3 regions of the Photobacterium sp. J15 genome follow, and region 3 is predicted to be linked to each of the others. Evidence: predicted binding sites of a transcription regulator. Region 3 holds the regulator's gene; each other region holds the start of a gene.
What was found. Region 3 encodes PurR, which represses purine synthesis genes. Its sites were predicted from a motif close to TNANGNAAACGTTTNCNTNA; they were not measured.
Positions count from the first base shown of each region.

Region 1: the regulator PurR is predicted to act here: its motif matches at 2,054-2,073, upstream of glyA (serine hydroxymethyltransferase).
Region 2: the regulator PurR is predicted to act here: its motif matches at 2,446-2,465, upstream of AACQ93_RS04410 (formate--tetrahydrofolate ligase).

Region 1 is NZ_CAWMUI010000001.1:2,989,347-2,993,571, forward strand. Features, by position in the region: gene nrdR (transcriptional regulator NrdR) at 10-459, opposite strand; gene glyA (serine hydroxymethyltransferase) at 672-1,922, opposite strand; gene AACQ93_RS13460 (YitT family protein) at 2,378-2,989, shown strand; gene glnB (nitrogen regulatory protein P-II) at 3,207-3,545, opposite strand; gene AACQ93_RS13470 (hypothetical protein) at 3,656-4,078, opposite strand.
Region 2 is NZ_CAWMUI010000001.1:872,252-876,476, forward strand. Features, by position in the region: gene AACQ93_RS04405 (energy-coupling factor ABC transporter permease) at 1-607, shown strand, start outside; gene AACQ93_RS04410 (formate--tetrahydrofolate ligase) at 631-2,385, opposite strand; gene focA (formate transporter FocA) at 2,616-4,088, opposite strand.
Region 3 is NZ_CAWMUI010000001.1:1,532,641-1,536,865, forward strand. Features, by position in the region: gene AACQ93_RS07135 (TfoX/Sxy family DNA transformation protein) at 104-694, opposite strand; cyclic di-GMP riboswitch class I at 830-932, opposite strand; gene purR (HTH-type transcriptional repressor PurR) at 1,149-2,156, opposite strand; gene hutZ (heme utilization protein HutZ) at 2,751-3,308, shown strand; gene AACQ93_RS07150 (hypothetical protein) at 3,511-3,906, shown strand.

The DNA.
Region 1 (4,225 bases), 1.5 Mb from region 3:
TTAACTCACTTACTTTTCCAACTTGGCGATTTCTTCACCAAATTCACGAATATCTTCAAAGCTTCGGTAAACAGAAGCAAACCGGATATAAGCAACCTTATCCAGCTCTTTCAGCGCTTCCATCACCAGATTACCGATCATTTCTGACGGCACTTCGCGCTCACCTGTCGCACGAAGACGGGATTTAATCGTATTAATTGAACGTTCAATGTCATCCGTGCTGACCGGACGCTTTTCCAGTGCACGCTGAATACCACCGCGAAGCTTATCTTCATTAAACGGTTCGCGGTTGCCGTTGGTTTTAATTACCCGCGGCATCACAAGTTCTGCAGTTTCGAACGTTGTATAACGTTCATTACAGGCCAAACACTGGCGACGACGACGGACCTGATGGCCGTCTGCAACCAGACGGGAATCGATTACTTTGGTGTCATTTGCACCACAAAAAGGACAATGCATCATGCCTCCTCAAATTCGTCGACTCAGTGTAACCCATTTCAGTCATATATAGAGAGTATTCAGGTGTTTTTTCTGGCTATTTATGCTGCAAAAAGGCAAAAACCAATGGAAATCGCGTAATAAAAAAGGGCCTGCCTGGTGGCATGCCCTTTTCGTTGCGATTAATGCACCTTTTTCAGTGCTGTGTCCGAAGCATTAAAATGCCCGGAAAATCATGCATAAACAGGAAGGCGTTTACATATTTCCAGTACTTTTGCTTTTGTTGCTTCAATCACTTCCGGATTCTCGGTGTTATCCATCACATCACACATCCAACCAGCCAGAGCTTTCGAATCATCAACCGTAAAGCCACGACGAGTGATCGCTGGTGTACCAACGCGAATACCCGAAGTTACAAACGGGCTGCGAGGATCATTCGGTACACTGTTCTTGTTCACAGTAATATTTGCAGAACCCAGCGCCGCATCAGCTTCTTTACCGGTAATGCCTTTGTCGATCAAATCAACCAGGAACAGGTGGTTTTCAGTACCGCCAGAAACAATCTTGTAACCGCGATCCATGAACACCTCAACCATTGCTTTAGCATTCTCTACAACGCGAGCCTGGTATTCTTTAAATTCCGGTTCCATTGCTTCTTTGAATGCCACCGCTTTAGCTGCGATAACATGCATCAGCGGGCCACCCTGACCGCCAGGAAATACTGCTGAGTTCAGTTTCTTGTAAAAGTCTTCGCCTGCGCTTGACAGAATCAGACCACCACGCGGACCCGCCAGCGTTTTGTGAGTTGTTGTAGTCACTACATGAGCATGAGGAACCGGGTTCGGGTAAACACCAGCAGCAATCAGACCGGCAACGTGCGCCATATCAACAAAGAAGTACGCACCAACTTTATCGGCGATTTCACGCATGCGCTTCCAGTCAACAACCTGAGAATAAGCAGAGAAGCCACCGATGATCATCTTCGGTTTGTGCTCTAGTGCCAGCGCTTCCACTTCGGCGTAGTCAATCTGGCCGTTTTCATCGATACCGTAAGGGATGATGTTATAAAGCTTACCAGAGAAGTTTACCGGTGAGCCGTGAGTCAGGTGACCGCCATGTGCCAGGCTCATACCCAGAACAGTATCACCGGCATTCAGCAGTGCCATGTAAACTGCGTTGTTCGCCTGCGAACCGGAGTGTGGCTGAACGTTCGCATACTCTGCACCAAACAGTTGGCAAGCACGCTCAATAGCCAGCTGCTCAGCCTTGTCGACATACTCACAACCGCCGTAGTAGCGCTTGCCCGGGTAACCTTCGGCATATTTGTTTGTTAGCTGAGAACCTTGTGCTTCCATTACACGCGGGCTGGTGTAGTTTTCAGAAGCAATCAACTCGATGTGCTCTTCCTGACGCGCAGTCTCTTCCTGAATGGCTGCAAAAAGTTCTGCGTCATAATCGGCAATATTCATGTCGCGTTTTAGCATCTGTATCTCCTGACTCAGATTGTTCTCATACAATTCACATAATCACCTGGATATTTCAAAACCTTATGTGAACTGGTGGTAATCACTATTTTTCTATCAAAAAGGCAAAACCACAAAGCTAGGCGCCGCCTGGACGCAAACGTTTTCGTTCCGCCAATATCTAACGCTGTATATTACATAATTTGATCTAAATCAGATAGCCCTGATTTAGCTTTTTATTGTCATTTCTGTTTCTAAATTTTCAACAATTGCATGAATTGTTTTCATCTTGGTGAATGCCTCACCAATATCAATAAATACCCATTTAGACAGAATACAAGTGCAAAGGGAAGATTATCATTTACATTTTCGTAAACAGCACCTTACACAGCTCGGCAGGCTCTTTCCAGCTCTGTCTTCTTTTTTATAACAGTTCCAACTTATTATTGCGCCTCCCAAAAATAAGGAGAATTGAGTTGAGCGGTTATTATCACTCCCGAAAAGAAAATATTATTGCGATCCTTACCGGTACTTTTGTCGTTTCGCAAGGGGTGTTCTTTCTTCAGCAGGCAGACCTGTTAACTGGCGGTACCACCGGACTGGCATTGTTACTAAGTCAGTTTATCGACCTGTCTTTCGGCCAGCTATATTTCCTGCTCAATACACCATTCTACCTAATGGCCTGGTTCCGGATGAGCAAACGCTTTGCCATTACCAGCATTCTCTCTGGTGGTATGGTATCTGTAATTACAGATAACCTTCACCATGTGCTTGAAATCAGCCGCCTTGAACCAATGTACTGCGCAGTGATCGGTGGCCTTTTGATGGGACTGGGTATGCTGATCCTATTCCGTCACCAAACCAGCCTAGGCGGCTTCAATGTCCTGGTGCTGTATCTGCAGGAAAAGTTTGGTATGTCGGCTGGCAAACTTCAGATGGGAATTGATATCAGTATTTTGATCGCCTCTTTCTTTCTGGTCAGCCCGGTTATCCTCGGCTGCTCAGTAATCGGCGCGATCATACTGAACCTGGTGCTGGCCATGAACCACAAACCAGGCCGCTACCAGGGAGCAGCTGTCGCAAGTTAATGCAACGCTGGCAAATTAGCGATAAATAATAAAAAGGCCTGTCGTATGACAAGCCTTTTTTACTTCTGTTTGTTAGATAACGCGTTTTTCGCTCCGGATCCTAAAATTTCTTTTGCAAAGCTGTATCATTCTTTAGCAAAGAGGAAGCGCGGAGTTTATAAGCATAAATGAGCACTTCCGATGCAGATAAAGGATGAAACAGCAAAGAAAAAGAATTTTAGATGGCGTCTTCATCCTCTTCACCAGTCCTGATGCGCACAACGCGCTCAACATCGAACATGAAAATCTTACCGTCACCGATCTTACCGGTTTGCGCTGTTTCGATGATGGTGTCGACACATTGATCAGCCACTTCATCTGCTACAACAATTTCCAGTTTCACTTTTGGCAGGAAGTCCACCATGTATTCTGCACCGCGGTATAACTCGGTATGACCTTTCTGACGGCCGAAACCTTTAACTTCGGAAACAGTCATGCCTGTGATACCTACTTCTGCCAGAGCTTCCCGAACATCATCAAGCTTAAAAGGCTTAATAACAGCTTCAATTTTCTTCATCTTTCATCGTCCTTTTCTGAGCAGAGATCCACCGGTGCGCCAGGCGTCACCAACTGCCTGATTAATATTGGTAGTATTATCACAGATCTGAGGCTGAAAGCTCAATCTGATCACCAGCCTTTTGCATGCGGTTTTTCGGTATGAACAATAACTTCTGAGTCCATCATTCTAAGCAGCAATAACACAGCATAGACTAAGACAATACTGTTGAGAGCGACAATGGCTATCCGGCGATATTCCGGCTCCACCAGTGAAGGTAAAAATGGGATAAGACTGAATTTAAAAAACAAAGTGACTGCAGGAATGAAAAAATAAAGCGGGATAAACCCCCACATCTGGCCTCGCATCAAGCCGACCGTAGCTAACACACCAGAAAGCAGAACAAGGATAGCGACAATACTTGGCACAATTCCCACCTGGTTAAAGCTGAAAATAACGGCAAAAGTGTCGAAATAACGAAGCAGGCAGATAACCACCAGCACAGCCAAGCCCTTAGCTGCACTTACCATTCCATTGTTGTTGGGATATTCCATACCCATCTCTCTTCCGTGACAATGATTAGTCAACAAGCCATCTGCTCAAAAAATAAGCCACAGATTCTATGTGGGTTTAAGCAATGACTCAACTTAAAAATATGACAAATACCTCACTCACATCACACTCTTTGATTAATTTCTTAA
Region 2 (4,225 bases), 660 kb from region 3:
GAGGTACCCACGGGAGTTCTGGTCTAAGTTCAGAGCGGAAAGAGACTACCAGCATTTGGTCATGGCAAGTGTATTGGTGTTGTTTCTGCTCTGGAGCCTGAGAGCCGGGATCGCAGAGGGGCTTCAGGTGCATTTCCTGGCACTGACTGTGCTGATTCTCTGTCACGGCTGGAAGATAGCTGTTTTGATTGGCTCTTTGCCTGTTGTGGGGTTGAGCTTGTTTGGGATGGTTGCCTGGCCGGATGTCGGGCTGTATGCCATGACGGGAGTTGTGTTGCCGATAACCTTTAGTTACGGCTTTTTCCTCTTTACCTACCGTTTCCTGCCCAGGCATTTGTTTGTTTACCTCTTTGTCGGGGCTTTCTTCAACGGCGCACTGACAATGGCGGTTCATTTGTTGCTGACCAGCGGTTGGGTATTTTTCAGCAACCTGTATTCATGGCACTACATTGTTGAAAATTATCTGGCATTACTGCCTTTGCTGTTATTTCCTGAAGCACTACTCAACGGGATGGCGATGACGTTGCTGGTGGTGTATAAGCCGGAGTGGGTGAGGACGTTTGCGGACAGAGACTATATCTATTCATCCCGTGATCGGGATGAATAGATAGGGTGGAAGTGAGTTGAAGATCAGCTCAAACCAGTGATGTTACCGTCTTCATCAATATCCATTTCCATGAAGGCCGGCTTTTCAGGTAGGCCCGGCATGGTCATAACATTGCCGCACAGTGCATAGATAAAACCGGCACCGGCGCAAAGCTTCAGCTCACGGATCGGAATGGTGAAATCAGTCGGAGCACCTTTGAGACTCGGATCATGGCTGATAGATAGCGGGGTTTTTGCCATGCAAACTGCCAGATTGTCGTGACCCTGAGCTTTAAGTTCAGCCAGTTGCTTTTTAGCTAGATCGGAAAGTTCAATGCCTCGGCCGCCGTAACCGACTTCTGCCACAGTCATCAATTTCTCTTCCAGAGTCTGTTCAAGGTTGTACAGCGGCTTGAATTGAGCCTGTGTTTCACAAGCTTTTACGACCGCGTTGGCTAGCTCAATCGCTCCTTCGCCACCTTTACCGAATGCTTCGCTGATTGCTACATCGACATGGCAGCCAAACTCTTCGGCTTCAACCATGGCTTTTAGCTGGGTAAGTTCAGCATCAGTGTCCTGTGGGAAGCGGTTGATTGCTACTACCACCGGGATCCCGTATTTGGCTGCGTTACGGATATGCCATTTCAGGTTGGCAAAACCAGCCTGCAGTGCCTGTTCATCCGGAGCAAAAATTGCTTCAGGCAATGCCTGGCCCGGGCGCAGATCATACAAGCCAGAGTTGGCTTTAAGGCCTCGCAGTGTTGCAACGACAACCGCACAATCCGGTCCGCGATCAGCTTGCTGCGCTTTGATGTTACAGGCTTTCTCGAAACCCATGTCTGAACCGAAGCCGCCTTCGGTAATGGTGAAGTCGCTCAGCTTCAGGGCAATTCGATCAGCAATGACAGATGAGTTGCCGTGGGCAATATTGGCGAATGGGCCTGCATGGATTAATGTTGGAACACCTTCCAGGGTTTGCATCAGGGTTGGCTCAATGGCTTCACACATAGTGACAGCCATGGCTCCGGCAACTTTGAGGTCTTCAGCAGTTACCGGTTCACCATCAAGGTTATAAGCCATAACGGTGCGGCCGATACGTTGGCGCATGTCCTTGAGATCTTTTGACAGGGCAAGGATAGCCATCAGCTCAGAAGCCGCCGAGATATCAAAGCCGTCTTCACGGGCAATGCCATTGATGGTTTTGCCCGGCTCATTGTTGCCGACCGTGATCATACGCAGGGCGCGATCGTTGTGATCCATTACGCGCTTCCAGCTGATACGGTTGATATCAATGCGCAGTGCCTTTAGACCGGTCTTTTCTTCAAATGCATCGTAACCATGGCGCTGTTCATGGTAAATCCGGGCATCCAGTGCTGCTGCTGCGAGGTTGTGGGCTGCGCTGACCGCGTGGATATCGCCGGTCAGGTGCAGGTTCAGCTTTTCCATTGGAGCTACCTGACTGTAGCCTCCACCGGCTGCGCCACCTTTGACGCCAAAAACCGGCCCCATTGATGGCTGGCGGATGCACGCCATAACGCTTTGGTTGATTTTGGCCAGCCCTTGAGCCAGTCCGATGGTGGTTACGGTTTTGCCTTCGCCTAGCGGAGTCGGGGTAATGGCGGTAACCAGTACTAATTTGCCTTCTTTTTGGTCACTCAGACGATTGAGGATAGAGGGCTTTACTTTCGCTTTCAGGCTGCCCTGGGGAGATAAGTCGTCCGGTAGAATTCCTGCTTGTTCTGCGATTTGCTCAATTGGGGTCAGTGTGGTGTCACGACAGATTTGAATATCACTTTTCATGGGCGGCCATAACCTCGCATTGGTAGCAATAGAGATATTGCATCGAACTGCTTTTGCAGGTCACGCAATCGTTTGCGTTTGGTTTATACCATAATTTTATCACGTATATGTAGAAAAAATCCGATGTTAGTGTGGTTTATTTGTTCTTAATTAAATCCTTGCCGGATGTGGAGGCGTAATGAGGAGGAAAAAAGAAAACCTGCCGGATATACCGGCAGGTGGTTCAGCGATTAAGCTGTTTCAGTTTTAGCCTGAGCTTGGTCTAACTCAGAAACAGAAACCAGGCTGCCGTATACCGGGCGTAGGGCCTTGATGATATCGTGGCGGCTGATCATACCAACCAGTTGCTCGTCTTTGACAACCGGGAAGCTTTGCGGACGGCTTACAACCATAGTGCGGGCACGTTCAGTCAGTGACTGGGTAGTCATTTGAGTTGCGATACCGCTGCTGCTTACCGGGTACAGGATGTTCTTGTCGATACTCATGTACTCAGCAATTTCCAGAATTGAGTTGTCTGGGCTTACTGTCTGGATTTCATGCTTCATCAGATCCTGCACTTTGCATTCTGCATCTGGCATGTAGTCGTTACACCACAGGTCAACCAGCGCATCATGAACAGAGAAGAAGCCAACAAGGCGGTTGTCGCTGGACAGAACCGGCGCACCTGACTGTTCTTCTTTCATCAGAATATCCAGCGCTTGTGCAACAGGCATACCTGGTTGCAGAGTCGTAGTTGCTGGACGCATGTAATCGTTCACTAATAGGTTTTCCTGAAGCATAGCGTTGTCCTTGTTTAAAACAGTGGAGTTAGAAAAATCCGGGGTGATGATGGTTGCAGTGGCTTGGTGCGTCTTATTTGAGCTGAAGATAGACCAGTAGCTCAGGCCGACAAGCACGCCGCCGCCAACAATGTTGCCCAGGGTGACTGGGATCAGGTTGGCAAAAATGAAGTTATGGATATTGAGGTCGGCAAACTGTTCAGGCGAAACTCCCAGGTTCAGCCAGAATGATTCCGGGGCAATGTTCTGAATAGTAATACCCAGCGGGATCATGAACATGTTTGCGACGCTGTGCTCAAAACCGGTGCTGACAAACATTGCAACCGGCAGGATCATCATGGCCATTTTGGTCATCATGTTGTTTGAGCAGAAGGTCATCCAGATGGCAAGACAAACCAACAGGTTACACAACACACCCAGAGAGAAAGCTTCCAGTGGCTGGTGGTGAAGTTTGTGCTGGGCAACGTGCAGGGCGTTAAGACCCCACTGGCCGCCGTCCAGTTGGTAAAGGCTCCCCATGGTTACCAGGCTTAGCAGCAGCATCGCCCCCAGGAAGTTACCGAAGTAAACTTTGCCCCAGGTTGCCAGCATACGGCCGGTGGTTATGTGTTTATTGGCACGGGCGATGGAAGACAGAACTGTACTGGTGAACAGTTCACCGCCGCAAATTACGACCAGGATCAGGCCCATACTGAATGCCAGGCCACCGAACAGACGGTTCAGGCCCCAGCCCAGGTTGCTGCCTGTGGTTACAGTGATGTAGAACACGAAAGCCAGGCCGATGAAGACACCGGCGGTAATCGCCAGTGAGATCGTGGTGCGGGTTGGTTTAGAAGCTTTGCCAACCGCGTACACTTCTGCCTGTTTCATCATCTCCTTCGGAGTGAAGTTATGGTTATTATTGGTTGCTGTTGACGCAGCCATGTCAAAATTCTCCTTTAAGTTTACTGACACTCCGGTGCGGGATGCGTGTTTGCGCTTTGGTTAGTAATGTCACTTTTCCTCCTCTGTGTGACGTGAATTACTGAGCGTCAGAATAAGTGGGAGCAAAGTCTTGAGTA
Region 3 (4,225 bases):
GCAATTATTTTTATATGCTACAAGTATTAATTAATCAGGTTGGGTATAAGCATAAAAAATAAGAGGTGACATGCACCTCTTATTATATTTTGCTTATCTGAATTTAATTCAGTTGTGACAGAAGCTCTGTACGTCGCTGTTGTGGAATTACAGACCAGTGCGTACCACTTACAGCACCTTCTAATGCCCACAGAAGCTCGATATTAACTGTATCTTTGTGTGTCTCCTGCAATGCTCTGTAAGCATTTAGGGAGCCCGCTTCATACAGTTCTTCAACTGTGCTTATGCCAGCTTTCTTAAGCATTCGCTCGTTGGCAAGGCGAAGGTTTGGCAGATCTTTAATACGGTTCGGTCCGCTTTTGCTTTTGGTTTCCTTATCCTGTTTGGCCGCCTCCAGAGCTCGTTCAGCTTTGCTGACAATTCTTTGAGGCTCATTCCACCATTCTTCAGGAATAGCATATTGCTTAGTTACAACAGGGAAGCCACGTTTTTTATAAACGTAAGGTTCCAGACCTGCTTTCTTATATTCTTCTTCGTTGTCGGCATTAGCACGTAAATGCAATTTGTCATTTACTACAAGCGCAAACATTGTTTCGCCTGAAAATATGCCAAAACCGCCAAACATTGAACGAGATTTAATATTCTCGAAACAATTAAATAATCTTAATGATTCTTTAAGTACTGGTTTGTCCATGCGTCTTCTCGGTGATAAATATTGTGAAATATCTTCGAGTCACCTAAAACAAGAGCGAGGATTCAGAATAGCAAAATTTACAAAAAGACTATGTCAGCGATAAGTTAAAGTCTGACATAGCCATTTGCTACATCCATCGGCAACCCCGCTACCATAAGTGACATAGTTCATAAAACTAAACACTTTTAGGCCGGAAGCTTTGCGTCCCAATCTTTCGAATGGTTTGCCTTGTTCGTGACGCTATTAATATATCTTAAGTTATGATTTTTGACCTTGCTCCCATTTTTAAAAGTGTGATCTTGGTCCAATAAATTAGTTCGTTTTTTGGGCTCTCGACGCATTTTTCATATCGATTGTTCATATTGAATACTATTTTTTTCACGGATGAAAAAAAAACCGGCGAGTTGCCTCACCGGTTTTATGTGTCAATGTCGACGCAGATTGCAATTACGATTTATGCATTAAGATTCTTAACAGAATTGCGAACCACCAGTTCAGGTGCCATTTCAAAAATCTGATGCTCGTGTTTTTTGTCTTTAACACGTGCAAGTAAGATCTCGATCGCCGTTTGACCCAATCTGCGCTTTGGCTGGTGAATTGTAGTCAGAGGGGGCGAGAAGTAAGGCGCCAAATCGATGTTATCGTACCCGATGATAGAAATATCATCAGGAACACGGATACCAGCCTGTTCAAACGTACTGATCAAGCCCATTGCCATGATGTCGTTAAAACAGAAGATGGCGGTAGGGCGATCTTTCATTTCAATAAAGCGCTTCGCCGCAACAACAGCAGACTCACATTCGAAGTCCCCTTCAAGCAGCCAGTCTTCATTTACGTCCAGCTCAGCTTCCTTCATGGCTTTGTGGAAACCTTTCAGACGTTCCTGACATGTGAGTTTGTCTGTGTGACCGCTCAGACAGCCAATCTTTGTGTGACCTTGTTCGATGAAGTACTTGGTTGCAACATAGCCGCCAAGTTCTGCGTTGTCCTGAATTTTATCCGTGTGCGGGCTTTCCGGACCCCAATCCATAATCACCATTGGCAGATCTTTTTGACGTTCAAGAAGCTCAAGTAGCTTTTCGTCAAGATCTGAGCACATGACAAGCAGGCCATCGACACGTTTTTCTGCCAACATGCGTAGGTAATCTCGTTGCTTGGAAAGATTACCTTCTGTGTTACAAAGAATCAGTGTGTACCCTTGGCTATAGCAGTACTCTTCAACACCGTGAACGACTTCGGCAAAAAACGGGTTGGTTGATTTGGTTACCAGCATTCCGATGGTACGTGTGGTATTACACTTAAGGCTTCGCGCGACGGCACTTGGCGCGTAGTTCAGTTCTTCAACAGCCTCTAATACCTTTTTTTGTGTAGCTTCTGCTACAAAACGGGTTTTGTTGATCACGTGTGAGACTGTTGTCGTTGAGACTCCAGCTAAACGTGCAACATCTTTAATCGTTGCCATACTTATTCTTCTAATAATTTCAGGTCAGAGGTCCCGACCGTTTCATATTCATTTAAATTGATAGTAACAGACAGCAAAATTGTCTTTGTATTTGGTTGTTCAGGCAATTTTGCTGTTTGTTACTGTCTGTTTTATGAACAAATCATCATGTACAAAAACGCCAAAAAGCCGCTGCAACGAGCGGCCTTGCTTCTCGCGTCTTTAACTGACGTTACATTGTTAATCGCTTGCGTTCACATTCTACTGAGTGTAGCGCACAGTGCAACGTTTCTGTATTCCAAGATCTTAAATCTTGATAGATATCAACAAAGTTAATGCACTTTAAGGGTGTTAAGGTGCATATGATGCGTTATTTGTTTGAGCTATTTGATAGTGCTGATAACTTTTGGTTATAAAACATGTGCTTTTGTGACATCTGTCTTGGCAATGCGGAATGAGGTGGGATACCTGACTGCTCTCTCTTCAAGAGAAGCGGAAATCCGGGGCTATTATATTGATATGGGTAAAAATGGGAGTAGAGGTTAGAAAAAACGTCTATTCACTAATGCCGTCTTAAAGCATGAAAACAACAATATCCCGGAGAAATACAAGTTAATGAAACAGGTAAAGCAGGTACGCCTTCAAAACCGGCTTGGCCCTGAAATTGCCGAATTTCGAGAGTCGTGCCAGACCCTTCAGCTCGCTACTGTTGATGCAGAAGGCAAACCTAACGTGAGTTACGCGCCCTTTGCCTTGCTGGATGATGGTTATTATGTGCTGATCAGCCAGATTGCTAAACATGCGCGTAATTTGCTCGAGAATCCGCAAGTGTCTTTGATGATGATTGAAGATGAAGGTACGTCGAAAACGATTTATGCCCGTAAACGGCTGACATTTGAAGCGAATGTCTTTGTGGTTGATCGTGAAACCGAACGTTGGCAGGAAGGTATTGCTGCATTGCAAGAGCGTTTTGGTGAAATTGTTGAAGGGCTAAGCGGTCTGGCTGATTTTTCTCTATTCCGCCTGGAGCCGATTCAGGGATTGTTTGTTAAAGGTTTCGGTCAGGCATTTCAGGTTAGCGGTGATGATCTGGTGGACTTTGTTCATTTGCAGGAAGGACATAAGCGTATTGTAGATGGAAGCGAAGTGACAACACCATCAGAAAAGCTGTAACAGCAGTTCGTATCTTAATGTAAGTTGCAACGTAAATAGTGATTTAAGGCCTGAATGAATATCAGGCCTTTGTTCGTTTAGGTCGTTATAACGGACAATCGCGGAATCGCTTGATCCGGATCATCGTAAGCAGAAGGCTTTCTTGAAGGGGGAAAATTTCGTGTGATAATTGTCATATTGATAACAATATCGGATTTAATTTATGTCCAATAAGAATACGAAAGGTGTACGTTTTGCCTACGTTGCCAGCTTCCTGACCCCGTTTACGTTAATGATTTCTGGTATTTTTGCAGTGCTTTATTCCGCGTACCAAATGAATAAAGGTACAGATGAGCTGAGTTACAGCCACTACTACACAATTATTCGTACTTTCTTTTTGTTTTTTACCTTCTTTGTTGTGTTGGGCGTAACAGCCGCGACCATGAGTGGGATGGTGGCCGGTGCCGGTTACTGGGTACACAGCTCGCTGCTGGACAAGTTGTTGCAGGCAATTCCGGTTGCAGGTTTAATCATAGCAGCGCTTGCCATTCTGAAGTGGTTTTTCCAGCATATTAAAGGTATGAAGCTACTGAGCCAGAATAAGGCAATCGAGTTGTAAAAATCGAAGCGAATCATAACTAATATATAACCGAAGCCCTATGGCTTCGGTTTTTTTATGCCTGAATTAGAGTGAATTTAAAGCTTCTATAGACGGTGTTAAATGTATTAATCAATGACTTTTTATATTTAATTTATTGATTCTTTCAATTTAATCTTCTTCGGTTTTTATAGTTATACGCATTTTTTAAATTATTTTCCTGCTTAATTTCATCTCTGATTTAAATTTTATTCCTGAATGAAAATTATATTTTTTGTAAAAAACTAGCATTTAAATACTTATGGGGAATATGGTGACTGGGTTCAAAAATTAAGTAATT